One region of the Kocuria sp. WN036 genome, then DNA from elsewhere that is predicted to be linked to it. Evidence: predicted binding sites of a transcription regulator. Region 1 holds the regulator's gene; the other holds the start of a gene.
The links. The regulator HrcA, encoded in region 1, represses chaperone genes, less so after heat shock. The targets are predictions, from matches to a motif close to TTNGCACTCGNNNNNNNCGAGTGCNAA.
Positions count from the first base shown of each region.

Region 1 (9,549 bases):
ACTCCGTCTACGACACCTACCGCGGCGTGGTCACCTACATCCGCGTGGTCGACGGCAAGCTGACCCCGCGGGAGCGGATCCGGATGATGTCCACCGGCGCGCAGCACGAGCTGCTGGAGATCGGGGTCATCTCGCCCGAGCCGAAGCCCACGGAGGGGCTCGGCGTGGGCGAGGTGGGCTACCTCATCACCGGGGTCAAGGACGTGCGCCAGTCCCGGGTGGGGGACACCGTGACCAACCACCAGCGGCCGGCGGCCGAGAACCTGGGCGGCTACGAGGACCCCAAGCCGATGGTCTTCTCGGGGCTGTTCCCCATCGACGGCTCCGACTACCCGGTCCTGCGCGACGCCCTGGACAAGCTCCAGCTCAACGACGCCGCCCTGGTCTACGAGCCCGAGAACTCCGCGGCCCTGGGCTTCGGCTTCCGGTGCGGGTTCCTGGGCCTGCTCCACCTCGAGATCGTCCGGGAGCGCCTCGAGCGCGAGTTCAACCTGGACCTGATCTCCACGGCGCCCTCCGTGAGCTACAACGTCACCCTCGAGGACCGCACCGAGCGCGCGGTCACGAACCCCTCCGAGTTCCCCGAGGGCAAGATCGCCGAGATCCGCGAGCCCATGGTGGCCGCGACGGTGCTGGCCCCGTCCGAGTTCATCGGCGCGATCATGGAGCTGTGCCAGTCCAAGCGCGGTCAGCTCAAGGGCATGGACTACCTCTCCGAGGACCGGGTGGAGCTGCGCTACCGGCTGCCCCTGGCCGAGATCGTCTTCGACTTCTTCGACCAGCTCAAGTCCCGCACCAAGGGCTACGCGTCCCTGGACTGGAAGGCCGAGGGCGAGGAGGCCGCGGACCTCGTGAAGGTCGACATCCTCCTGCAGGGCGAGCCGGTGGACGCCTTCAGCGCGATCACCCACCGGGACAAGGCGTACGCCTACGGGGTGATGATGACCGGCAAGCTGCGCGAGCTCATCCCGCGGCAGCAGTTCGAGGTGCCCATCCAGGCGGCCATCGGCTCCCGGGTGATCGCCCGCGAGAACATCCGGGCGATCCGCAAGGACGTGCTCTCCAAGTGCTACGGCGGCGACATCTCGCGCAAGCGCAAGCTGCTCGAGAAGCAGAAGGAGGGCAAGAAGCGGATGAAGATGGTCGGCCGGGTGGAGGTCCCCCAGGAGGCGTTCGTCGCGGCGCTGTCCTCCGACGAGTCCGGGGCGAAGGACAAGAAGAAGTAGTGGCCCCCGCCCAGCCGGAGGGCCTGCCGGGCCCGCTCGACGGACTGCTGCCGCCCTCCGCCGCGGTGGGCTCCGCCGACCGCACGCTCAGCCTCTACGTGCACGTGCCGTTCTGCGCGGTCCGGTGCGGCTACTGCGACTTCAACACCTACACGGCCGTGGAGCTCGGGGCGGGGGTGTCCCAGGACGCCTACGCCGGGGACGCCGCGGCGGAGGTCCGCTGGGCGCGCCGGGTGCTGGAGGACTCCGGGGTGGCCCCCCGCCCGCTGCACAGCGTGTTCTTCGGCGGCGGCACCCCCACGCTGCTGCCCGCCGAGGACCTCGCCGCGGTCCTGGCGCAGGCCGCGGAGAGCTTCGGGCTCGCGGCGGGCGCGGAGGTGACCACCGAGGCCAACCCGGACTCCGTGACGCCGGAGTCCCTCGCGGTGCTCGCGGCGGCGGGGGTGACCCGGGTGTCCTTCGGGATGCAGTCGGCCGTCCCGCACGTGCTCGCCGTCCTGGACCGCACGCACGACCCGGACAACGTGCCGCGGGCCGTGCGGTGGGCGCGCGAGGCCGGCCTGGGCGTCAGCGTGGACCTCATCTACGGCACCCCGGGGGAGTCCCTGGCCGACTGGGAGCACTCGGTGCGCACGGCGGTGGGCTACGAGCCCGACCACGTCTCCGCGTACTCGCTGATCATCGAGCACGGCACGAAGCTCGCGGCGCGGATGCGGCGCGGGGAGGTCCCGCCGATCGACGAGGACGACCAGGCCGACAAGTACGAACTCGCGGACCGGATCCTCGCCGAGGCCGGCTTCGAGTGGTACGAGGTGAGCAACTGGGCCCGGCCCGCCGAGGGCGCGGACGCCGGCGCCCACCGCAGCCGGCACAACCTCGCCTACTGGCGCAACCAGGACTGGTGGGGGATCGGGCCCGGGGCGCACTCGCACGTGGGCGGGACGCGCTGGTGGAACCTCAAGCACCCCGTGCCCTACACGAACCGGGTGCGCGCCGGGCAGTCGCCGGCGGCCGGGCGCGAGATCCTCGACGCCGACACCCGCCACCTCGAGCGGGTGATGCTGGAGGCCAGGATCCGCGACGGCCTGCCCACGACCGCCCTGGCCGGCGGCGGGCGGACCGCGGTGGCCGGGCTGATCGCGGACGGGCTGGTGGAGCCCGCGGCGGCGCTGCGCGGCTCGCTGGTGCTGACCCTGCGGGGCCGGCTTCTCGGCGACGCCGTGGTGCGGCGGCTGCTCGCCTGACGGGGGCACCCCGGCCGGGGCGCCCGCACGCGGAACGGACGCACCCGTCGGGAACGGATGCGTCCGTCAGGGACGTCCCCGGCGCGGACCGGGATCAGCCGCGCGCGGCGCGCCCCCGGGACCGCTCGCGGAAGCGCTCGACGAGCCGGTCGTAGAGCCGGGTGTTGAAGCGGTAGAGGTGCGGTTCGCCGCGGTTGACCCGGACCCCGCCGATCAGGGAGCCGACGGCGAGCAGCAGCCACGCGGCGGCGGCGGCGAGCGCGAAGAACCAGCCGATGAACGGCACCGGGGCGAGCAGGATCCCGGTGACCACCACCAGGGTCGGCAGCAGCGTGAAGTTCATGGCCTCCATCGACTCCTGCTCCGTGAACGGGCCGCGCCCGCGGAAGACGCGGTGGACGAGGAACGAGGGGAGGAAGCCGATGACGCCGCCGAAGTGCGCCAGGGTCGCCCACTGGTGGTCCTCGGTGACGGTCAGCGGCTGGGCCACGGGGGAGAGGCCCTCGAACGGGGCCCCGGCGTTGTCGCGGCTCGGTCGGGGGTCGGTCTGCACGGGCACGGATGTCCTTCGGCGGTGGGACCGCGGCGGGGCCGCGGACGGTGGGTGGGACACGACCATCCTACCGAGCGGCCCGGAGGGCGGAGGATCCGCCCCGCGCACGTGTGCCTTTGTGACGATCTGCTGGGCGTTGCCCGTGCACGCGGGGCGCCGGGTCAGGCCCCGGGGGCGGTGAGGAAGTCGATGAGCTCCTCGACCCGGCCCAGCAGGGACGGCTCGAGGTCGGCGTAGCTGTCCACGCGGGACAGGATGTGCTGCCAGGCCCGGCCGAGGTCGCCGGGGGTGCGGTGCGGCCACCCGAGGGCGGCGGCGGTGCCGGTCTTCCAGTCCGTGCCCCGCGGGACCACGGGCCAGGCGTCGATGCCGAGGGTGCGCGGCCTGACCGCCTGCCAGATGTCGACGTACGGGTGGCCCAGCACCAGGACGTTGCCCGCGGCGCCGGGCAGGCGCATGGTCTCCGCGGCGATCCTCGACTCCTTGGAGCCGGCCACGAGGTGGTCGACGAGGATGCCGAGCCGCCGCCCGGGGCCCGGCCCGAACTCCCGCACGGCGGCGGGCAGGTCGTCGATGCCGTGCAGCGGCTCCACGACGATGCCCTCGACCGCCAGGTCGTGGCCCCACACCTTGGCCACCAGCTCGGCGTCGTGGTAGCCCTCGACCCACACCCGGGAGGCCTTCGCGGTGCTCGCGCGCAGCCCCTCGACGGCCACGGAGCCCGAGCGCGTGCGGGAGGGCTTGCGCGCCGCGGGGGCTCGGCGGGGCTCGACGACGACCACGGGCTCGCCCTCGAGCAGGAACCCCGGTCCCAGGGGGAACGCCTTGACCCGCCCCCTCCGGTCCTCGAGCCCCAGCACGCGCATCCCGCCGATGGTCTCCAGGGACACGACCGCGCCGACCCAGCCGGTCGTGACGTCCTCCAGGAGCATCCCCGGGGCGACCGGGACCTCCGCGGAGACCGGCCGGCGGCGGGCGAGGGCGTCGTCGTCGAGGCTGCGCGGCCCCCAGCCGTGGTGGCTCATGGTCGTCCTCCCGGGTCGCGGTGCCGCGCGTCCGGCGCGGATCAGCCGGAAGCGTACCAAACCGCGGGGGCGACCGGCCGTCGGACACGGGGGCTACACTGGACGCCGTTGGCACTGTGGCCACCCGAGTGCCAGGGCATCTTCGGGGGCGTGGACGAACCGGGGAGGAGCGACGTGAACCATCCGAGACGACTGCAGATCCTGCAGGCCATCGTGGAGGACTACGTGCACTTCCGCGAGCCGGTCGGCTCCAAGGCCCTCGTGGACCGGCACCGGCTCGGCGTCTCCTCGGCCACCGTGCGCAACGACATGGCCGCGCTCGAGGAGGAGGGCCTGATCACGGCCCCCCACACGAGCTCGGGCCGGATCCCCACGGACAAGGGCTACCGCACGTTCGTCGACCAGATCGCGGCCGTCAAGCCGCTCTCGGGCCCGGAACGGCGGGCCATCCAGCGGCTGCTGGACGACGCCGCGGACATCGACGACGTCATGGAGCGCACCGTGCGGCTGCTCGCGCAGCTCACCCAGCAGGTCGCGGTCGTGCAGTACCCGCACGCCTCCGGGGTCACCGTGCGCCACGTCGAGGTCGTGGACCTCGGCGCCGGCCGGGTGCTCGTGGTGCTCATCCCCACCAACGGCCGGGTGGCGCAGCGCGTCGCCGTGCTGCGGGCCCCGCTCGAGGAGTCCCAGCTGCTCGAGCTGCGCGCCCGGGTGCTGGCCGCCGTGGTCGGGCGCTCCCTGACCGCGGTGCCGGACGCCCTCGCCGTGATGACCGCGGCCACCGCCCCGCCGCTGCAGCCGGCCGCCGCCGCCGTGGCGGAGGCCGTCGGCGCCCTCGCGGCGGGCGGGGCCGAGCACCGCATGGTCATGGCCGGCACCGCCAACCTCGCCCGCTCCACCGGGGACTTCCACCTGAGCATCGGCCCGGTCCTCGAGGCCCTCGAGGAGCAGGTGGTGATGCTCCGGCTGCTCTCCGAGATGGAGCAGGACGCCCGCGGGGTGGCCGTGCGGATCGGCACGGAGAACGCCGAGGGCCCCCTGTCCGAGGCCGCCGTCGTCGCCACCGGCTACGGGCCGCAGTCCAAGGTGGGGGTCGTGGGCCCCATGCGCATGGACTACCCGTCCACGATGGCCGCCGTGCGCGCCGTCGCCCGCTACCTCTCCCGTATCCTCGGGGGCTGAGCCCCCACGGGCCCCGTCCCCCGGGGCCCACCAGCGAAACCCACCACAGACCTCTCGACAGAACGGACCACGGTGAGCGATCACTACGAGACCCTGGGCGTGTCCCGGGACGCCAGCCAGGAAGAGATCAAGAAGGCCTACCGCAAGAAGGCCCGCCGGCTGCACCCCGACGTCAACCCCGGCCCGGAGGCCGCCGAGGACTTCAAGCGCCTCTCCCACGCCAACGACGTCCTCTCCGACCCCGAGAAGCGGCGCGTCTACGACGCGACCGGCAACGAGAACGGCACCGACACCGGCTTCGGCGGGGGCTTCCCCGGCACGGGGTTCGGCTTCGCCGACATCTTCGACACCTTCTTCCAGGGCGCCGGCGGCGCCGGCTCCGGCCGGCGCGGACCCGCCTCCCGCACCCGCCAGGGCCAGGACGCCCTGATCAACGTCCGGGTCACCCTCCGGGACGCGGTCTTCGGCACGGAGAAGAAGATCACCGTGGACACCGCCGTGGTCTGCCCCACCTGCGACGGCACCTGCTGCCAGGCGGGCACCCAGCCCGAGACCTGCGACGTCTGCCACGGATCCGGCCAGGTGCAGCGCCAGGTCCAGTCGATCCTCGGCACCGTGGTCACGGCGGCGCCGTGCGCCACCTGCCAGGGCTTCGGCACCGTCATCAAGCACCCGTGCCACGAGTGCTACGGCGAGGGCCGCGTGCGCGACCGCCGCCCGCTGACCGTCAAGATCCCCGCCGGCGTCTCGACCGGCAACCGGATCCGCCTCTCGGGGCAGGGCGAGGCCGGCACAGCCGGCGGGCCGAACGGCGACCTCTACGTCGAGCTCAAGGTCGATCCCGACCCCACGTTCGAGCGCCAGGGCGACGACCTGCACGCCCGCGTCCGGGTGCCCATGACCTCCGCGGCCCTCGGCACCACCGTGACCCTCGAGACCTTCGACGGCGAGCGCGAGGTGCCCGTCGCCCCCGGCACGCAGACCGGCCACACCGTCACCCTGCACGAGCTCGGGGCCACCCGGCTGCGCGGCGGCGGCCGGGGCGAGCTGTTCGTCCACCTCGAGGTCGAGACCCCCACGGCGCTCGACGACGAGCAGCGCGAGCTGCTCGAGCAGCTGTCCCGGCTGCGCGGCGAGGACCAGTCCACCGGCACCACCCTGAACTCCCCGGCCGGCTCCGGCGGCTTCTTCTCCCGGCTCAAGGACCGGTTCTCCGACCTGTGAGCCTGCCGGTCTTCAAGGTCGAGCCGGGCCGGCTCGCCGGTCTCGGCCCCGGGGCGGCGCTCACCGTCACCGGCCCGGAGGCCCGGCACGCCGTCACCGTGCGCCGGCTCGCGCCCGGTGAGCGGCTCGAGCTCGTCGACGGCGCGGGGACCCGGGCCACCGGGGAGCTGCGCGCGGGGGACCGGGACAGCATGGAGGTCGGCGTGGTCTCGGTGACCACCGAGCCCGCCCGCACGCCCCGGCTGGTCCTCGCCCAGGCCCTCGCGAAGGGCGACCGGGACCTGCTGGCCGTGGAGACGGCCACCGAGCTGGGCGTCGACGCCGTGGTGCCCTGGCAGGCCGACCGCTCGATCGTGCGGTGGAAGAAGGAGCGCGCCGCCAAGAGCCACGAGAAGTGGGTGCACACCGTCGCGGCGGCCGCCAAGCAGTCGCGGCGGGCCGCCTGGCCCGAGGTGCTGCCCCTGTCCACCACCCGCGAGCTCGCCCGCCTGCTCGGGGAGCCGGGGACCCGCGGCCTCGTCCTGCACGAGGAGGCGCACGACTCCCTCGCCGACCTGGCCGGCGCCGCCGGCGCCCCGTGGGCGGGGGCCGAGCGGATCGTCCTGGTGGTGGGGCCCGAGGGGGGCGTCGCGCCGGCGGAGCGCGAGGTCCTGGCCGGGGTGGGGGCCCTCGCGGTCCGGCTCGGCCCGGAGGTGCTGCGCAGCTCCACGGCGGGACCGGCCGCGCTGGCGGTGCTCAGCGCCGCGCTCGGCCGCTGGGCGTCCGGGACCTGATGAGTCCCGGGCGGCCGGTTCAGCCGGGGACGACCTCCACGTCCTTGTCGTCGCGCACGGTCCCGCCCTCGGCGTCCCGGCCGACGACCGTCACCACGTAGGGGCCCGGCGCCAGCTCGAGCTCGGCCCGGAACCCGGCGGTCCCGTCGCCCCGCGGGACCTCGTCCGCCGCGCCGCTCGAGACGCGCTCCCCACCGGGTCCGGCCACGGTCCACCGGCAGTCCCGCACCTCGTCCAGCGCCCGTCCCGAGAGGGTGAGGGTCCCCTCGGACCGTTCGTCCTGCCGGGGCTCGTCGAGCCACAGCGGGGCCTCCAGCGCCTCGTCGGGGCGGAGAGGGCCGTCGAGGCGTACGGAGCCGAAGACCTCCTCGTCGGGCCGGCCGTCCACGAGCACCACGACCTCGGCCGCGGAGCCCTCCGGCAGCAGGCCCGCCGTGGCCGCCGTGGCGGTCACGGTGTGCGCGAGCTGCTGGAGGGCCAGCCGGACCTCGCGGTCGTCCAGGTCCGGGCGGAAGGCCTCGGACGGCAGGTCCACGGTGATGGTCCCGCCCGGGGACGTCGAGGCGCCCACCCGGTCCACCGGGGACCACAGCGTCCGGTAGTCCGGGTCCTCCGGGGTCGCCCCGGTCATCAGCGCCGCCGCCGCCGCGATGGGGTCCACGGCCGCGGCCGCCTCGGAGGCGTCCCGGAACTCGCGGAACAGCCGCTCCTCGCCGTCCGCGCGGCCCACCCAGTAGACGGGCAGCTTCGTGGTGGCCACCCGGCCGTCCGCGGTGCTCGCCGTGGTGGACGCGGCCGGCGCGGCGCCCGACGCGCTGACCGTGCCCTCGAGGGCGGGCTCCGGACCGGTGCCGCACGCGCCGAGGACCAGGGCGCCCACGGCGGACAGGGCGAGCACGGGGAGCCGGCCGCGGGCGGACCGGGGCCGGGAACGGGCAGTGGCCATGGGGGGACGCGCACCTCGGCTTTCCGGGATCGGGTGGGGGCGGTGCCGGCACCGGGGGAGGCCGCACCCGTCCCCCTGCCGGAGGACCGGACCATTCCAGCACAGGGCCTGTGGACGCCCCCAGCCGAGGAGCCCCGGCGGGCGTGACCGATACCAAATCGCAATGTGCGGCGGGCGACCTCCGGTGCCGGAGCCGCGCGGTACCCTGGGGTGAGGACGAGTCCCGTCCGCCGTCCCTACCACGGCGACCCACGAGAGAGCGAGAGCACGGCCCGCGCGGCCGGACCCATGACTGAGACGCTGCCCGGCACCACGCACCCCCTGACGGCCCGCACCGTCATCACCTTCCCCGACCGCGAGACGATGGTCCGGTGCCTCGGCTCCGGGGACGACACCCTGCGCCAGGTGGAGACGGCGTTCCCCGGCCTCACGACCAGCCCGCGCGGTCTCGAGCTCGGCATCGAGGGCCCCAGCGGGCCCGTGCAGATCGTCGCCACCCTCTTCGACGAGCTGAAGGTCCTGGCCGGCCGCGAGACCGCGGTCACGCCCCAGGTCATCACCCAGCTGCTCGAGCTGATCGGCAGGGACCTCACCGCCCGCCCCAGCGGCGCCCTGACCCAGAACATCCTCTCCGGCCGCGGCCGCAAGATCCGCCCCAAGACGCTGCACCAGAAGACCTACGTGGACGCCATCGACGAGCACACCGTGGTCTTCGGCATCGGTCCCGCCGGCACCGGCAAGACCTACCTGGCCATGGCCAAGGCCGTCCAGGCGCTGCAGGCCAAGGAGGTCTCCCGGATCATCCTCACGCGCCCCGCCGTGGAGGCGGGGGAGCGGCTGGGCTTCCTGCCCGGGACGCTCAGCGAGAAGATCGACCCGTACCTGCGCCCGCTCTACGACGCGCTGCACGACATGATGGACCCGGACTCGATCCCCCGCCTCCTGGAGGCGGGCACCATCGAGGTCGCCCCCCTCGCCTACATGCGCGGCCGCACCCTCAACGACGCGTTCATCATCCTCGACGAGGCGCAGAACACCACGCCCGAGCAGATGAAGATGTTCCTCACCCGGCTCGGCTTCGGCTCCAAGATGGTCGTCACCGGGGACGTCACCCAGGTGGACCTGCCGGGCAGCGCGTCCTCGGGGCTGCGCCAGGTCCAGCACGTGCTCAGCGGCGTCCCGGACGTCGCGTTCACGGAGATGACCGCGGAGGACGTGGTGCGCCACGAGCTGGTGGGCCGGATCGTCAGCGCCTACGACGCGTTCGACACGACCAACCGGCACCGCAACGAACGGCGCCGGCGCAAGGACGACGCCCGCGCCGCCCGCGACGCCGCGCCGGCGGCCCCGGACGCGGACGGGGCGGAGGCCTGATG
Region 1 covers NZ_NSKF01000016.1:4,830-14,378, forward strand. The annotation lists gene lepA (translation elongation factor 4) at 1-1,226, shown strand, start outside; gene hemW (radical SAM family heme chaperone HemW) at 1,226-2,470, shown strand; gene CK505_RS10965 (DUF4870 domain-containing protein) at 2,565-3,029, opposite strand; gene CK505_RS10970 (DUF3097 domain-containing protein) at 3,185-4,048, opposite strand; gene hrcA (heat-inducible transcriptional repressor HrcA) at 4,223-5,230, shown strand; gene dnaJ (molecular chaperone DnaJ) at 5,303-6,454, shown strand; gene CK505_RS10985 (16S rRNA (uracil(1498)-N(3))-methyltransferase) at 6,451-7,227, shown strand; gene CK505_RS10990 (GerMN domain-containing protein) at 7,247-8,173, opposite strand; gene CK505_RS10995 (PhoH family protein) at 8,462-9,547, shown strand; gene ybeY (rRNA maturation RNase YbeY) at 9,547-9,549, shown strand, end outside.

Region 2 (14,197 bases), on a different contig from region 1:
GGTCGGCCTGCGCGGCGGTCACGGGGGCGCCGGCCTCAGCGGCCTCGGTGAGCGGGACGGCCACGTCCTTCGCGGGGTCCGCGACCGTGCGGGACTGCTCGCTGGACTCCAGCTGCCACTGGCTCAGCAGCACGAAGCCCACGGCCAGCCCGAGGCTCACGATCATGGCGAGGATCGAGCGGGGGCGCAGGGCGGTCGTGAGCACCCGTCAAGGCTAGTGCGCCTTCCTGGGCGTTCGCCAGTTGCGGCGGGGGCCCGTGCCGGGCCGGCGGGGCGCGGCACTGGCCCCCGCGGGGCGGTCGCGGGTCAGCCGCGGATGACCACCTCGGCGCGCTGGAACTCCTTGAGCTCCAGGTACCCGGTGGTGGCCATCGAGCGGCGCAGCGCGCCCACGAGGTTGGAGGTGCCGTCCACGTGGCGGGACGGCCCGAAGAGCACCTCCTCGAGGGGGCCCACGGTGCCCACGCGGGTGCGGAGCCCGCGCGGCAGCTGCCCGTGGTGGGCCTCCGCGCCCCAGTGCCAGCCCTGCCCGGGCGCCTCCTCCGTGCGGGCCAGCGCGGTGCCGAGCATCACGGCGTCCGCGCCCATGGCGAGCGCCTTCACGATGTCCCCGGAGACCCCCACGCCGCCGTCGGCGATGACGTGGACGTAGCGCCCGCCGGACTCGTCGAGGTAGTCCCGGCGGGCGGCCGCGACGTCGGAGATCGCCGTGGCCATGGCCGCGTGGATCCCCAGGGTGTTCTGGATGCGCATGGACGCGCCGCCGCCGAAGCCCACGAGCACGCCGGCCGCGCCCGTGCGCATGAGGTGCAGCGCCGGCGTGTAGCCCGCGGCGCCGCCCACGATGACCGGGACGTCGAGGTCGTAGATGAACTTCTTGAGGTCCAGCGGCTCCTGGTTGCGGGAGACGTGCTCCGCGGAGACCGTGGTCCCGCGGATCACGAAGACGTCCACGCCGGCGTCCAGGACGGTGCGGTAGTGCTCCACCGTGCGCTGCGGCGTCAGGGACCCGGCGACGATGACGCCCGCCTCGCGGATCTGCGCCAGCCGGGCCGTGATCAGCTCCGGCTGGACGGGCGCCTCGTAGAGCTCCTGCATCCGGCGCGTGGACGCCGGGGCGTCCTCGCCGGAGAGCGCCGCGATCTCGTCGAGCACCGGCTGCGGGTCCTCGTAGCGGGTCCACAGCCCCTCGAGGTCCAGCACGCCCAGTCCCCCGGCGCGGCCGAGGGCGATGGCCGTCTCCGGGGACGTCGCCGAGTCCATCGGGGCGCCCAGGAACGGGATGGAGAACCGGTAGGCGTCGATCTGCCAGTCCGTGGACACGTCCCGGGGGTCGCGGGTGCGGCGGGAAGGGACGAGGGCGATCTCGTCCAGGGAGAAGGTGCGGCGGGCGCGTTTGGAGCGGCCGATCTCGATGTCGTAGCTCATGGTGTCCTTTCCGAACGGTGCTGCGGACGGTCGCTCAGCGCTGGTAGTTGGGGGCCTCGACGGTCATCGTGATGTCGTGCGGGTGGGACTCCTTGAGCCCGGCCGGCGTGATCCGCACGAACCGGCCCTCGTGCTTGAGCTCCTCGACGGTGTGGGCGCCCACGTAGAACATCGTCTGGCGCAGGCCGCCGTCGAGCTGGTGGACCACGGCCGAGAGCGGGCCGCGGTACGGGACCTGGCCCTCGATGCCCTCGGGGATGAGCTTCTCGTCACTGGCGACGTCTGCCTGGAAGTAGCGGTCCTTGGAGTAGGAGGTGTTCTTGCCGCGGGACTGCATGGCCCCCAGCGAGCCCATCCCCCGGTAGGTCTTGAACTGCTTGCCGTTGACGAAGATCAGCTCGCCCGGGGACTCGTCGCAGCCCGCGAGCAGGGACCCGACCATCACGGAGTCCGCGCCGGCCACGAGCGCCTTGCCGATGTCGCCGGAGTACTGCAGGCCGCCGTCGGCGATCAGGGGCACGCCCGCCGGGATCGCCGCCTTCGCCGCCTCGTTGACGGCGGTGATCTGGGGGACGCCCACGCCGGCGATGATGCGGGTGGTGCAGATCGAGCCGGGGCCCACGCCCACCTTCACGGCGTCCGCCCCGGCGTCCACGATGGCCTGCGCGCCGTGGCGGGTGGCCGCCTGCCCGCCGATGACGTCCACGTGCGCGGCGGCGGTCTCCGCCTTGAGCCGGGCGATCATGTCCAGCACGCCCTGGGAGTGCCCGTTGGCGGTGTCGATGAACAGGGCGTCCACGCCGGCCTCGACGAGGGTCATGGCCCGTTCGAAGCCGTCGCCGAAGAAGCCGACGGCGGCGCCGACGCGCAGCCGGCCCTCGTCGTCCTTGGTGGCGTGGGGGTACTGCTCGGCCTTGGTGAAGTCCTTGATCGTGATCAGGCCGGTGAGCCGGCCGGCGTCGTCGACGAGCGGCAGCTTCTCGATCTTGTTGGTCGCCAGGAGCCGGTGCGCGTCGTCCTTCGCCATCCCGACCTTGCCGGTGATCAGCGGCATGGGCGTCATGATCTCGTGCACCCGGCGCCGCGGGAACTCACTCTCCGGCAGGTACCGGGTGTCGCGGTTGGTGATGATCCCCAGCAGCTTCTGCTCGGCGTCCACGACGGGCAGCCCGGAGACCCGGTAGTAGCCGCAGAGCCGGTCCAGCTCCTCGAGGGTCGCCGCCGGGGAGATGGTGACGGGGTCGGTGATCATCCCGGACTCGCTGCGCTTCACCCGGTCCACGTGCTCGGCCTGGTCCTGGATCGAGAGGTTGCGGTGGATCACGCCGATGCCGCCCTGGCGGGCCATCGCGATCGCCATCGAGGACTCGGTGACGGTGTCCATGGCGGCGGACAGCAGCGGCACCTCCAGGTCGATTCGCCGGGACAGGCGGGTGCGCGTCGACGCCTCGGACGGGATGACGTCCGTGTTGCCGGGCAGCAGCAGCACGTCGTCGTAGGTCAGCCCGGTGAACCCGAACGGGTCCTCGGACAGGGCGGTGGGGACGGCGGTATCCGACACGGTGGGGCCTTTCAGCTTCGAGGGAGTCGCGATCATTCTACGGGCCGGGTCCCGGCCGGCGGACGGCTGTGGCCGCGCTCACGACCCCGCGGGGAACCCGGCCCCGTCCGCGCGCAGGGCCTCCTCGACGCGCTCCGCGAACAGGGGCGCCAGGCTCCGCACGTACTCGACGGTGAGGTGGTTGTTGTCCCAGTACGTGAACACGTTGCCGATGACCGGGACGCAGGTGCCGTCCGGGCAGATGAGGTCCCCCATGTCGACCATCGTGACCCGCGGCAGCTCGGCCACCGGGGCCAGCGGGCTGTCCGGGCCCAGGATGACGTGGGAGGCGGCGCACTCGGGGGCGTCGGCCCCGTGGTCCGCGGCGCAGCGCGCGGGGACGAAGTCGAACCGGGCGTTGTCGCGCAGGCCGAGGACCTGGATGCCGCGCTCCGCCAGCCCGCGGATGCGCTGCTCCATCCCGTGGGTGAACTGCTCCTGGTCCTCGTCCGTGCTGCGGGTGCCCTGCACCAGCACCAGGTCCGGGTCCACGGCCTCCACCACGGGGTCGGCGCCCTCGAGCCAGCGCGCGCACGCCTCGTGGTCGGCCACCTGCTCCTCGGGCAGGGCGTACAGGCAGTTGCCGCGGATGTAGGTGACCACCCGCCAGTCGTTGCGCTCGGCCAGGAGCTCGACGGCGGGGATCCACTGGTGCACGTGGCTGTTGCCGATCACCAGCATCGTGGCGGCGGGCTCGGGGTTCGGGACGGTGTCGAAGCACCACTGCCGGAAGCGCTCGCCGACCCCCGTGCCGGGCGGGCAGGGCTCGCCGAGCGACGGCTTGGCGTACGGCTCCCCGGTGATCACGGGGACGGTCTCGGCGTCCGGGTCGCCCTCGTACCGGAAGCCCGGCAGCAGGGCCGCCGCCCCGGGGTTGTTGCGGTCGGCCGACGCCGCGATCTCCACCGCCCGCCGCTCCTCGGCCACCCGGGCCGCGGTCACCGGGACCGCGACCGCCGCCAGGCACACCACGATCACCGCGGCCAGCCGCAGCCGGGACCGCTCGGGCCAGGCCCAGCGCTTGAGCGGGTCCTCGACCAGCCGGGTGGCCAGCACCGCGAGCACCAGGCAGACCAGCACGATCGCGACCCCCGACCGCGGCCCGGCCATGGGCCGGTCCCGCAGCACGAGGTAGGTGACCAGCACGGGCCAGTGGATCAGGTAGAGCGCGTAGGCGGAGTCCCCCAGCCGCACCAGCGGCGCCGAGGCGAGGATCCGGTCCAGCCCGAAGCGCGACCCGGACTGCCCGGCCACGATGATCGCCGCGGCCGAGAGCAGCGGCCACAGCGCGATCCACCCGGGGAACGCCCCCTGCACGTCGACCAGCACCCCCACCGAGACCATGCTCACCAGACCGGCCCAGCCCAGGACCACGCGCGCCCTGCGGCCGGGCCGCAGCCAGGGCACCGCGAGGGCCAGCAGGGACCCGAGGGCGAACTCCCACAGCCGGGTGCGGGTGTCGAAGTAGGCGAACTCCTGCTGGACGGCCGTGCTGTGCACCGACCACGCCAGGGAGGCCGCGAAGACCACCCCGAAGACGACCGCCAGCACCGGCACGGGGCTCCACCGGGTCCGCCGGGAGATCAGCCAGGCCGCGGCGAAGACCAGCGGCCACAGCAGGAACACCTGTCCCTGCACCGACAGGGACCAGAAGTGCTGGAACGGCGAGGCGGTCGAGTGGTCGGCGGCGTAGTAGTCCACCGCGTTGAGCGCCAGCGCCCAGTTCTCCGCGTAGAACACCGAGGCCAGCGCCTCGGCGCGCCACTGCCCGGCGTCGTAGCCCGGGTAGAACAGCTCCACCAGCACCAGGGCGCCCAGGATCGTGAGCACCGCCAGCGGCAGCAGCCGCTTGAACACGTGCAGCCAGTACCGCCCCAGCGCCAGCGGCCTCCCCGCCTCGAGCTTGCGCACGAAGGACAGGGTCAGGAAGAAGGCGGAGATCAGCAGGAAGATGTCCACTCCCCCGGAGACCCGCCCGAGGAACACGTGGTAGACCACCACGAGCAGCACCGCCACCGCGCGCAGGCCCTGCACCTCGGGGCGGAAGCCCGAGTACCGTCCTGCCCGCCGCCGGGCCGCGTCCCCACGGTCGGCGGTCCCGGCGGACGGTTGCGGGGCGGCGGCGTGCACGGTGGCCACGGGGGCACCTCCAGGAGGGAGCGTCCCGGACGCGGCCGCGGAGCGGCGCCGGGAGGGGGAGCGGGGGGATGCGGAGCGAGGGGGCGGGGCCGGGGGCGCCCGTCGCGACCCTATCGCACGACCGGCGCCGCGCGGGGCACCCGGCGCTCCGTCACCGGGCGGCGCCGGGGGCCGGCGGCCGGGGACGGGCGGTCGTCAGGGGCGGAGGCCGTCGGTGGCGAGGGCCTCCCGGAACCGCTCGCCGAAGACCGGGGCGGCGCTCTCGGAGTAGACCCGGCTGAGGTGGTCGTCGTCCCAGTACACGTAGACGTTGCCGACGACCGGCGGGCACCGCCCGTCCGGGCAGATCAGGTCGGTGAGGTCCAGGGTCGAGTAGAGCGGCAGCTCGCGGGCGAGCGGGAGCGCGGGATCGGGCGTGCCCACCATGGGGTGCGCGAAGGTGCACCGGGGGTCGTCCTCCCCGTTCGCCACCGCGCACTCGGCCGGCGCCTCCGGGAAGCGGGGGGTGTCGCGGATCCCGACCACGGGGATCCCGCGGTCGGTGAGCTCGCGGACCCGCTGCTCCAGTCCGGGCCGGAGGACCTCCCCCTCCAGGTCGGTGAAGGTCGACTGGACGACGACGAGGTCGGGGTCGGCGGTGCCGATCATCTGCTCGGCGCCCTCGAACCACGCCCGGCAGCTCTCCGAGCCCGGCTGGTCCTCGGCGGCGGCGTAGAAGCAGCCCGGCTGGATCCAGGTCAGCACCCGCCACCGCTCGGCCTCCGCCAGGGGCCGCAGCGCGGGGAGCCAGTGCTGCAGGTGGCTGTTGCCGAGCACGAGCACCGTCCGTTCGGGGGCCTCCTGCGCCACGCTCTCGTGGCAGAAGCGGAGGAGCTCCTCCGGCAGGTCGAGGTCCTCGGGGCAGGCCTCGCCGAGGGAGGCCGGTTGCCTCGGCAGGTCCTCCGGCAGGGGCAGGGTCGGGGCGTCCGGGTCGCCGCGGAACTCGAAGCCGGGCTCGAGGACGGCGGCCCCGGGGTTGTTCCGGACGGCCTCGGCCTGGATCCGCTCGGCACGCCGGTCCTCGACCTGTTGCCAGGCGAGCACGGGGGCGGTGACCAGGGCGAGGCAGAGCACCACGACCCCGGCGAGGCGCCGCTTGTTCTGCTCGGGCCAGGCCCACTTCTTGAACCGGTCCTCGACCAGCCGGGTGGCCAGCACGGCGAGCACCAGGGAGACGACGATGATCACCACCCCCGACCGCGGCCCGGCCATGGGCCGGTCCCGCAGCACGAGGTAGGTGATCAGCACGGGCCAGTGGATCAGGTACAGCGCGTAGGCGGAGTCCCCCAGCCGCACCAGGGGCCGCGAGGCGAGGATCCGGTCCAGTCCGAACGGGGACCCGGAGCGGCCGGCCACGATGATCGCGGCCGCCGAGAGCAGCGGCCACAGGGCGATCCACCCGGGGAACGCCCCCTGCACGTCGACCAGCACCCCCACCGAGACCATGCTGAGCAGCCCGGCCCAGCCCAGGGCCACGCGCGCGGTCCGCGGCGGCTTCAGGTAGGGCAGGGCGAGGGCGAGCAGCGACCCGAGGGCGAACTCCCACAGCCGGGTGCGGGTGTCGAAGTAGGCGAACTCCTGCTGGACGGCGGTGCTGTGCACCGACCACGCCAGGGAGGCCAGGAACACGGTGCCGAACATCGCGACCAGGACGGGGACCGGCCGGAGGCTCCCCCGCCGCGTGAGCAGCCAGGCGGCGGCGAAGATCAACGGCCACAGCAGGAACACCTGCCCCTGGACCGACAGGGACCAGAAGTGCTGGAACGGCGAGGCGGTGGAGTGGTCGGCGGCGTAGTAGTCGACGGAGCTCAGCGCGAGCGCCCAGTTCTCCGCGTAGAACACCGAGGCCAGCGCCTCGGTGCGCCACTGCCCGGCGTCGGAGCCGGGGTAGACGGCGGCCACCAGGACGAGGGTGCCGAGGATGGTGAGCACCGCCAGCGGCAGCAGCCGCTTGAACACGTGCAGCCAGTACCGTCCCAGGGCCAGGGGCCTTCCCGCCTCGAGCTTGCGCACGAAGGACAGGGTCAGGAAGAACGCGGAGATCAGCAGGAACACGTCCACGCCCCCGGAGACCCGGCCGAGGAACACGTGGTAGACCACCACGAGCAGCACCGCGACGAAGCGCAGCCCCTGCACCTCGGGGCGGAACCCGGAGTACCGGGCCACCCGCCGGGCCGTGTCCGGCTCGACGCCCCCGGGGGCCGCCCGGGGAGGCGGCCCCCGGGTCCGGGCGCGGGGCGCCGGCCTGCACCGTGCTCACGAGGACACCTCCTGGAGGAGCGTGCCGGGGAGCCGGGTCTCGAGGGCCGGCGCCATCGTCCGCGCGTAGGTCCACGTGAGGTGGTGCGGGTCGAAGAAGACGTGCACGTTGCCCACCACGGGACGGCACAGCCCCTCCGGGCAGATGAGGTCGGTGAGGTCGAGCGAGGCGAAGCCGTTCCGGTCCCGGAGGGCGTCGGCCGGGTTGACGGGCGCCAGGACCTGCTCGACGGGCACGCGGCACCGGTCGGCGTCCTGGCCGTGGCGCACGGCGCACTCGTAGGGGTTGAAGTCGAACCGGGGGTTGTCCCGGAAGCCGACGACGTCGATGCCCTGGCCCGTGAGGCGGTCGACCAGCTCCGGGAACCCCCCGACGAGGGCCTCGGCGGGACCGTCCATCCGGGCGGCGTAGGTCGAGGTCGTCATGACCGCGTCCGGGGCGAGCCGCTCCACGTACTCGATCGCCGCGTCGTTGCCCTCGTGGCACGCGTCCCCCTCCGGGCGCACCGCGAAGGCGCAGCCCGGCTGCAGCACAGCGACGAGCTGCCAGTTGCGCTCCTCCGCGAGGGGGATCACCGCGCCCATGAACTGCTCCATGTGGGAGTTGCCGACCACCGCGATCGTCCGCTCGGGGTCCGGCAGGGCCGGGGTCTGGCGGCAGTACTGCTCGAGGACCTCCTGCTCGGGGGCGAACGCCCCGGAGCAGGGCTCGGGCAGCCCGACCCACTCGTCGCCCAGCGCGGAGGCGAGGGGCAGGGTGGGGGCGTCCGGGTCGCCCCGGAACTCGAAGCCCGGGTCCAGCACCGCGGCCCCGGGGTTGTTGCGGGCGGCGTCCTCCGCCAGCGCGGCCGCCCGCCGTGCGTCGGCCTGCTGCCACACCAGCACCGGCACCGCCACGAGCGCCAGGCTCACCGCCACCGACGCGGCCAGCCGCCGCTTGTCCCGCTCCGGCCACGCCCACCGCTGGAACGGGCGCTCCACCAGCTTCGTGGCGGCCACCGCCAGCAGCAGGGAGACCAGGATGATCGCGACCCCCGACCGCGGCCCGGCCACGGGCCGGTCCCGCAGCACCAGGTAGGTGATCAGCAGCGGCCAGTGTACCAGGTACAGCGCGTAGGAGGCGTCCCCGAGCCGCACCAGGGGCCGGGAGGCGAGGATCCGGTCCAGGCCGAGGGGCGAGCCGGACTGCCCGGCCACGATGATCGCCGCCGCCGAGAGCAGCGGCCACAGGGCGATCCAGCCGGGGAAGGCGCCCTGCACGTCGATCAGCACCCCGACCGAGACCATGCTGAGCATCCCGGCCCAGCCCAGCACCACCCGCGCCGCCCGCGGCGGGTGCAGGTACGGCACCGCGAGGGCCAGCAGGGACCCGAGGGCGAACTCCCACAGCCGGGCCCGGGTGTCGAAGTAGGCGAACGCCTGGTCCGTGGCGGTCGTGTGCACCGACCAGGCGAGGGAGACCGCGAGGACCAACCCGAAGAGCACCGCCAGCACCGGCACCGGCCGCCGCCGCCCGCCCCGGCACACGAGCCACGCCGCCCCGAACACCAGCGGCCACAGCAGGAACACCTGGCCCTGCACCGACAGGGACCAGAAGTGCTGGAACGGGGACGCCGTGGAGTCGTCGGCGGCGTAGTAGTCCACCTCGGCCAGCGCCAGCGCCCAGTTCTCCACGTAGAGAACCGAGGCCAGCGCCTCCGTGCGCACCCGGTCGATCCGCGCCTCCGGGAAGAACCACCACGCCAGCACCAGGGTGCCCAGGATGGTGAGCACCGCCAGCGGCAGCAGCCGCTTGAACACGTGCAGCCAGTACCGCCCCAGCGCCAGCGGCCTCCCCGCCTCGAGCTTGCGCACGAAGGACAGGGTCAGGAAGAACGCCGAAATCAGCAGGAAGATGTCCACTCCCCCGGACACCCGGTCCAGGAACACGTGGTAGACCACCACGAGCAGCACCGCGACGAAGCGCAGCCCCTGCACCTCCGGGCGGAACCCGGCGTAGCGGGCCACCCGCCGGGCCGTGTCCGGCTCGACGCCGGTGGGCGTGCTCTGCGCGCCGAGGGTCGTCATGGGCATCTCCTGGGAACACCGTGCCGCCGGGGGCGCGGCAGTGGTCGTGCGGACCCCCGCACTCTACCGGAGGCGCCGGGGCGGCCCCCGGAGACGGCGACGGACCCGCCCCACCGGTGGTGGGACGGGTCCGCGGGGCGGGCCGGCTCGGCGCCGGCCGTCAGTGCCGGCCGTCAGTGCTGGTGGCCGTGGCCGTGCCCCTCGTCCTCGGCGGGCTTGTCCGTCACGAGCGTCTCGGTGGTCAGCACGAGCGCCGCGATGGACGCGGCGTTCTGCAGCGCCGAGCGGGTGACCTTGACGGGGTCGATGATGCCGGCGCCGACCATCTCGACGTACTCGCCGGTGGCGGCGTCGTAGCCGTGCCCGGCCTCGAGCTCGGCGACGCGGGAGGCGACCACGGCCCCGTCCTGACCGGCGTTCTGGGCGATCCAGTACAGCGGCTGCCGCAGCGCGCGGCGGACGATGCCGAGCGCGGTCGCGGCGTCCCCGGTGAGCCCGAGGTCGGACTCGTCGAGGACCTTCGCGGCCTGCACGAGGGCGGTGCCGCCGCCGGCGACGATGCCCTCCTCGAGGGCCGCGCGGGTCGCGGAGACGGCGTCCTCGATGCGGTGCTTGCGCTCCTTGGCCTCGACCTCGGTGGCGGCGCCGACCTTGATCACGGAGACCCCGCCGGCCAGGCGGGCGAGCCGCTCCTGGAGCTTCTCGCGGTCCCACTCGGAGTCGGTGCGCTCCACCTCGGCGCGGATCGTGGCGACCCGGTCCTGGATCTCGGCCGGGGTGCCCCCGCCGTCGACCAGGGTGGTGGTGTTCTTGGTGACCGTGACGCGCCGGGCGGTGCCCAGCTGCTCCAGGGTGACCTGGTCGAGGCTGATGCCCAGCTCGCTGGTGATGAGCTGGCCGCCGGTGAGGACGGCGAGGTCCTGCATGATCGCCTTGCGGCGGTCGCCGAAGCCGGGGGCCTTGAGGGCCACGACGTCGAGGGTGCCGCGCAGCCGGTTGACCACGAGGGTGGACAGGGCCTCGCCCTCGACGTCCTCCGCGATGATGGTCAGCGGCTTCTTGGCCTGGAGGACCTTCTCCAGCACGGGCATGAGCTCGGGCACCGAGGAGATCTTGCCCTGGTACAGCAGCACCAGGGAGTTCTCCATGACCGCTTCCTGGCGCTCGGCGTCGGTCACGAAGGACGGGGACAGGTAGCCCTTGTCGAACTGCATGCCCTCGGTGACGTCGAGCTCCACCTCGGTGCTCGAGCCGTCCTCGATCGTGATGACGCCGTCCTTGCCGACGGTCTCGAAGGCCCGGGCGATGAGCTCGCCGATCGCCGGGTCCTGCGCGGAGATGGTCGCCACGTGGGCGACGTTGGTGCCCTCCACCGGGCGGGCGTTCTCGAGCAGGCGCTCGGAGACGGCCTCGACGGCCTTCTCGATGCCGCGCTTGAGGCTCAGCGGGTCGGCGCCGGCGGCCACGTTGCGCAGGCCCTCCTTGACGAGCGCCTGGGCGAGCACGGTGGCGGTGGTGGTGCCGTCGCCGGCGACGTCGTTGGTCTTGGTCGCCACCTCCTTGGCGAGCTGGGCACCGAGGTTCTCGTACGGGTCGTCGAGCTCGACCTCGCGGGCGATGGTCACGCCGTCGTTGGTGATCGTGGGGGCGCCCCACTTCTTGTCGAGCACCACGTTGCGCCCGCGCGGGCCGAGGGTGACCTTGACGGTGTCGGCGAGCTTGTTGACGCCGTTCTCGAGGGACTTGCGGGCGGCGTCGTCGAACGCCAGCTGCTTGGCCATGGGCGAAGAGCTCCTTCTGGGGTGGCTGGGGTCGCCAGCGGGTTTCGGGGTCTGGATCGGCGAAGGGTGCCCGCTGCGGGCCCGCCGGAACAGCGGGGCGTGCGGCGGGCACCCTTCGTCAGGACTGCGCGGTCTGCGCCGGGTCGGTGCGGCCCGGTCTACTTGACGACGACGGCGAGCACGTCGCGGGCCGGGAGGACCAGGTACTCCTCGCCGTTGTACTTGACCTCGGTGCCGCCGTACTTCGAGAAGATCACGACGTCGCCCTCCTGGACGTCGACCGGGATGCGGTTGCCGGAGTCGTCGACACGACCGGGGCCGACCGCCAGGACCTTGCCCTCCTGGGGCTTCTCCTTGGCGGTGTCCGGGATGACGAGACCGGATGCGGTGGTCTGCTCAGCGGCGAGCGGCTGGACGACGATGCGATCCTCGAGAGGCTTGATGGAGACCGACACGATCTCTCCTTGTCTGTAGGGGTGGAAAACGGTGGGCGACCGCGGGCGGAGCCCGCCGTCGAGCTTCGGGCCGATCGGCGCACCGACCGTCGTCGCGGTGCCGGTCGATCGCCTGGCCCTTAGCACCCTCACCCGGAGAGTGCCAAGGCCAACTGTAGGAGCGGGCTGGCAGTCGGTCAAGGCGAGTGCCAGCGCGCCGACCCCCGCGGGCACGTCCGGCAGGAATTAGGTCACGCCCGTGTTCGCCAATGATTTGCCTCACGCCCGCCCGACCCTCTAGGTTGAGCGGTAAGGCAACCCTTACCTCGGCCGAGCAGCGGTGCCCTCCTCGACGTCCCGGCGCATCCGTGCGCAGATTCGTCGCGCCCATCGGATCCCGCCGGCGTCCTCCACCCCGGAGCACGCCGGCGTCCTCTGCACGAAGGAAGACCATGAACCGCACCCAGCACCCGGCTGCCCTCCTGGCCGTCGCCGGTGTCCTCGCCCTCACCGCCTGCGGCACGGCCCAGGGCGACGAGGCCGCCTCCGCGGAGTCGTCCGCCCCCTCCGCCGCCACGGTCGAGGTCGAGGACAACTACGGCACGCAGACGGTCGAGGCCCCGCCGGCGTCCGTCGTCGCCACCGACAACCGCACCTTCGAGACGCTCGCCGAGTGGGGCGTCGAACTGGCGGCGGCCCCGCGCGCCCTCATGCCGGACACCATCGCCTACGCCGACGACGAGTCCGTCGTCGACCTCGGCAACCACCGCGAGCCCGACCTCGAGGCCGTCGTCGCCGCGGACCCCGACCTCATCGTCAACGGCCAGCGCTTCGCCGACTACCGCGAGGACTTCGCCGACCTGGTGCCGGAGGCCACCATCGTCGAGCTCGACCCGCGGGAGGACGAGCCCTTCGACGAGGAGCTGAAGCGGCAGACCTCCGTCCTGGGCCAGGTCTTCGACCGCGAGGACGAGGCCGAGCAGATCAACGGCGACTTCGACGCGGCGATGCAGCGCGTCGTCGACGGCTACCGGCCCGGCGACACGGTCATGGCCGTCACCGTCTCCGGCGGCGAGATCGGCTTCATCGCCCCGGGCAACGGACGCACCCTGGGCCCGCTGTTCGAGATCTTCGACTTCGCACCGGCCCTCGAGGTCGAGGGCGCCAGCGACGACCACCAGGGCGACGACATCTCCGTGGAGGCGATCGCCGACTCGAACCCCGACTGGATCCTCGTGCTGGACCGCGACGCCGCGATCTCCGCCGAGGACCCGGAGTACACCCCGGCGCAGGAGGTCATCGAGAACGCCGCGGCCCTGCAGAACGTCACCGCGGTGCAGGAGGGCCAGGTCGTCTACATGCCCCGGGACACCTACACCAACGAGGGCATCCAGACCTACACCGAGTTCTTCGACACCCTGGCCGACGCCATGGGCGCGCAGGACTGACCCATCGTCCGGACGGCGGTGGCGGGGTCCGCCCCACCACCGCCGTCCGCCGGGCACGAGGCCGGAGGAAGGACTGACCCCATGTCGACGATCGTGTCGAGACCCCCCGCGGCGAGCAAGGGCTCGCTGTTCGACTGGAAGCTGCTGCTCGGTGCGCTCGGCGTCCTCGCGCTGCTGGCCGCGTCCCTCCTCACGGGGGTCTACGACGTCTTCGGCGCCGAGGACGGCGACGAGATGTTCGCGATCACGCGGATCCCCCGCACCATCGCCCTGGTGCTCGCCGGCGCCGCCATGTCCATGTCCGGCCTGGTGATGCAGCTACTCACGCAGAACCGCTTCGTGGAGCCCACCACCACGGGCACCACCGAGTGGGCGGGGCTCGGGCTGCTGCTCGTCATGCTCCTGGTGCCGACCGCCACTGTCCTCACCCGGATGCTCGGCGCCGTGACCGCGGCCTTCATCGGGACCATGGTGTTCTTCCTCTTCCTGCGCCGCGTCTCCCTGCGCTCCTCCCTCATCGTGCCCATCGTCGGCATCATGCTGGGCGCGGTGGTCGGGTCCGTCTCGACGTTCCTGGCGCTGCAGACGGACATGCTGCAGAACCTCGGGGTCTGGTTCGCCGGCAGCTTCACCTCGGTGCTGCGCGGTCAGTACGAGGTGCTGTGGATCGTGCTCCTGGTCGGGATCGCGGTGTTCCTCGTGGCGGACCGGCTCACCGTCGCCGGGCTCGGCGAGGACGTCGCCACCAACGTCGGGCTGAACTACCACCGCACCGTCCTGCTCGGGACCGGGCTGATCGCGGTGGCCACCGGCGTCGTCACCGTCGTCGTCGGCAACCTGCCCTTCCTGGGCCTCATCGTGCCGAACATCGTCTCGATGGTCCGCGGCGACGACCTGCGCAGCAACCTGCCGTGGGTGTGCCTGCTCGGCATCGCCATCGTGACGCTGTGCGACCTCATCGGAAGGATCATCATCATGCCGTTCGAGATCCCCGTGTCCGTG
Region 2 covers NZ_NSKF01000007.1:10,093-24,289, forward strand. The annotation lists gene CK505_RS06240 (SURF1 family protein) at 1-205, opposite strand, end outside; gene CK505_RS06245 (GuaB3 family IMP dehydrogenase-related protein) at 307-1,428, opposite strand; gene guaB (IMP dehydrogenase) at 1,463-2,989, opposite strand; gene CK505_RS06255 (acyltransferase family protein) at 3,068-5,167, opposite strand; gene CK505_RS06260 (acyltransferase family protein) at 5,363-7,372, opposite strand; gene CK505_RS06265 (acyltransferase family protein) at 7,463-9,532, opposite strand; gene groL (chaperonin GroEL) at 9,706-11,313, opposite strand; gene groES (co-chaperone GroES) at 11,472-11,768, opposite strand; gene CK505_RS06280 (siderophore ABC transporter substrate-binding protein) at 12,200-13,195, shown strand; gene CK505_RS06285 (ABC transporter permease) at 13,277-14,197, shown strand, end outside.
Region 2: a site for HrcA is predicted at 11,934-11,960, ahead of groES (co-chaperone GroES). Genes of this name have one in related genera too.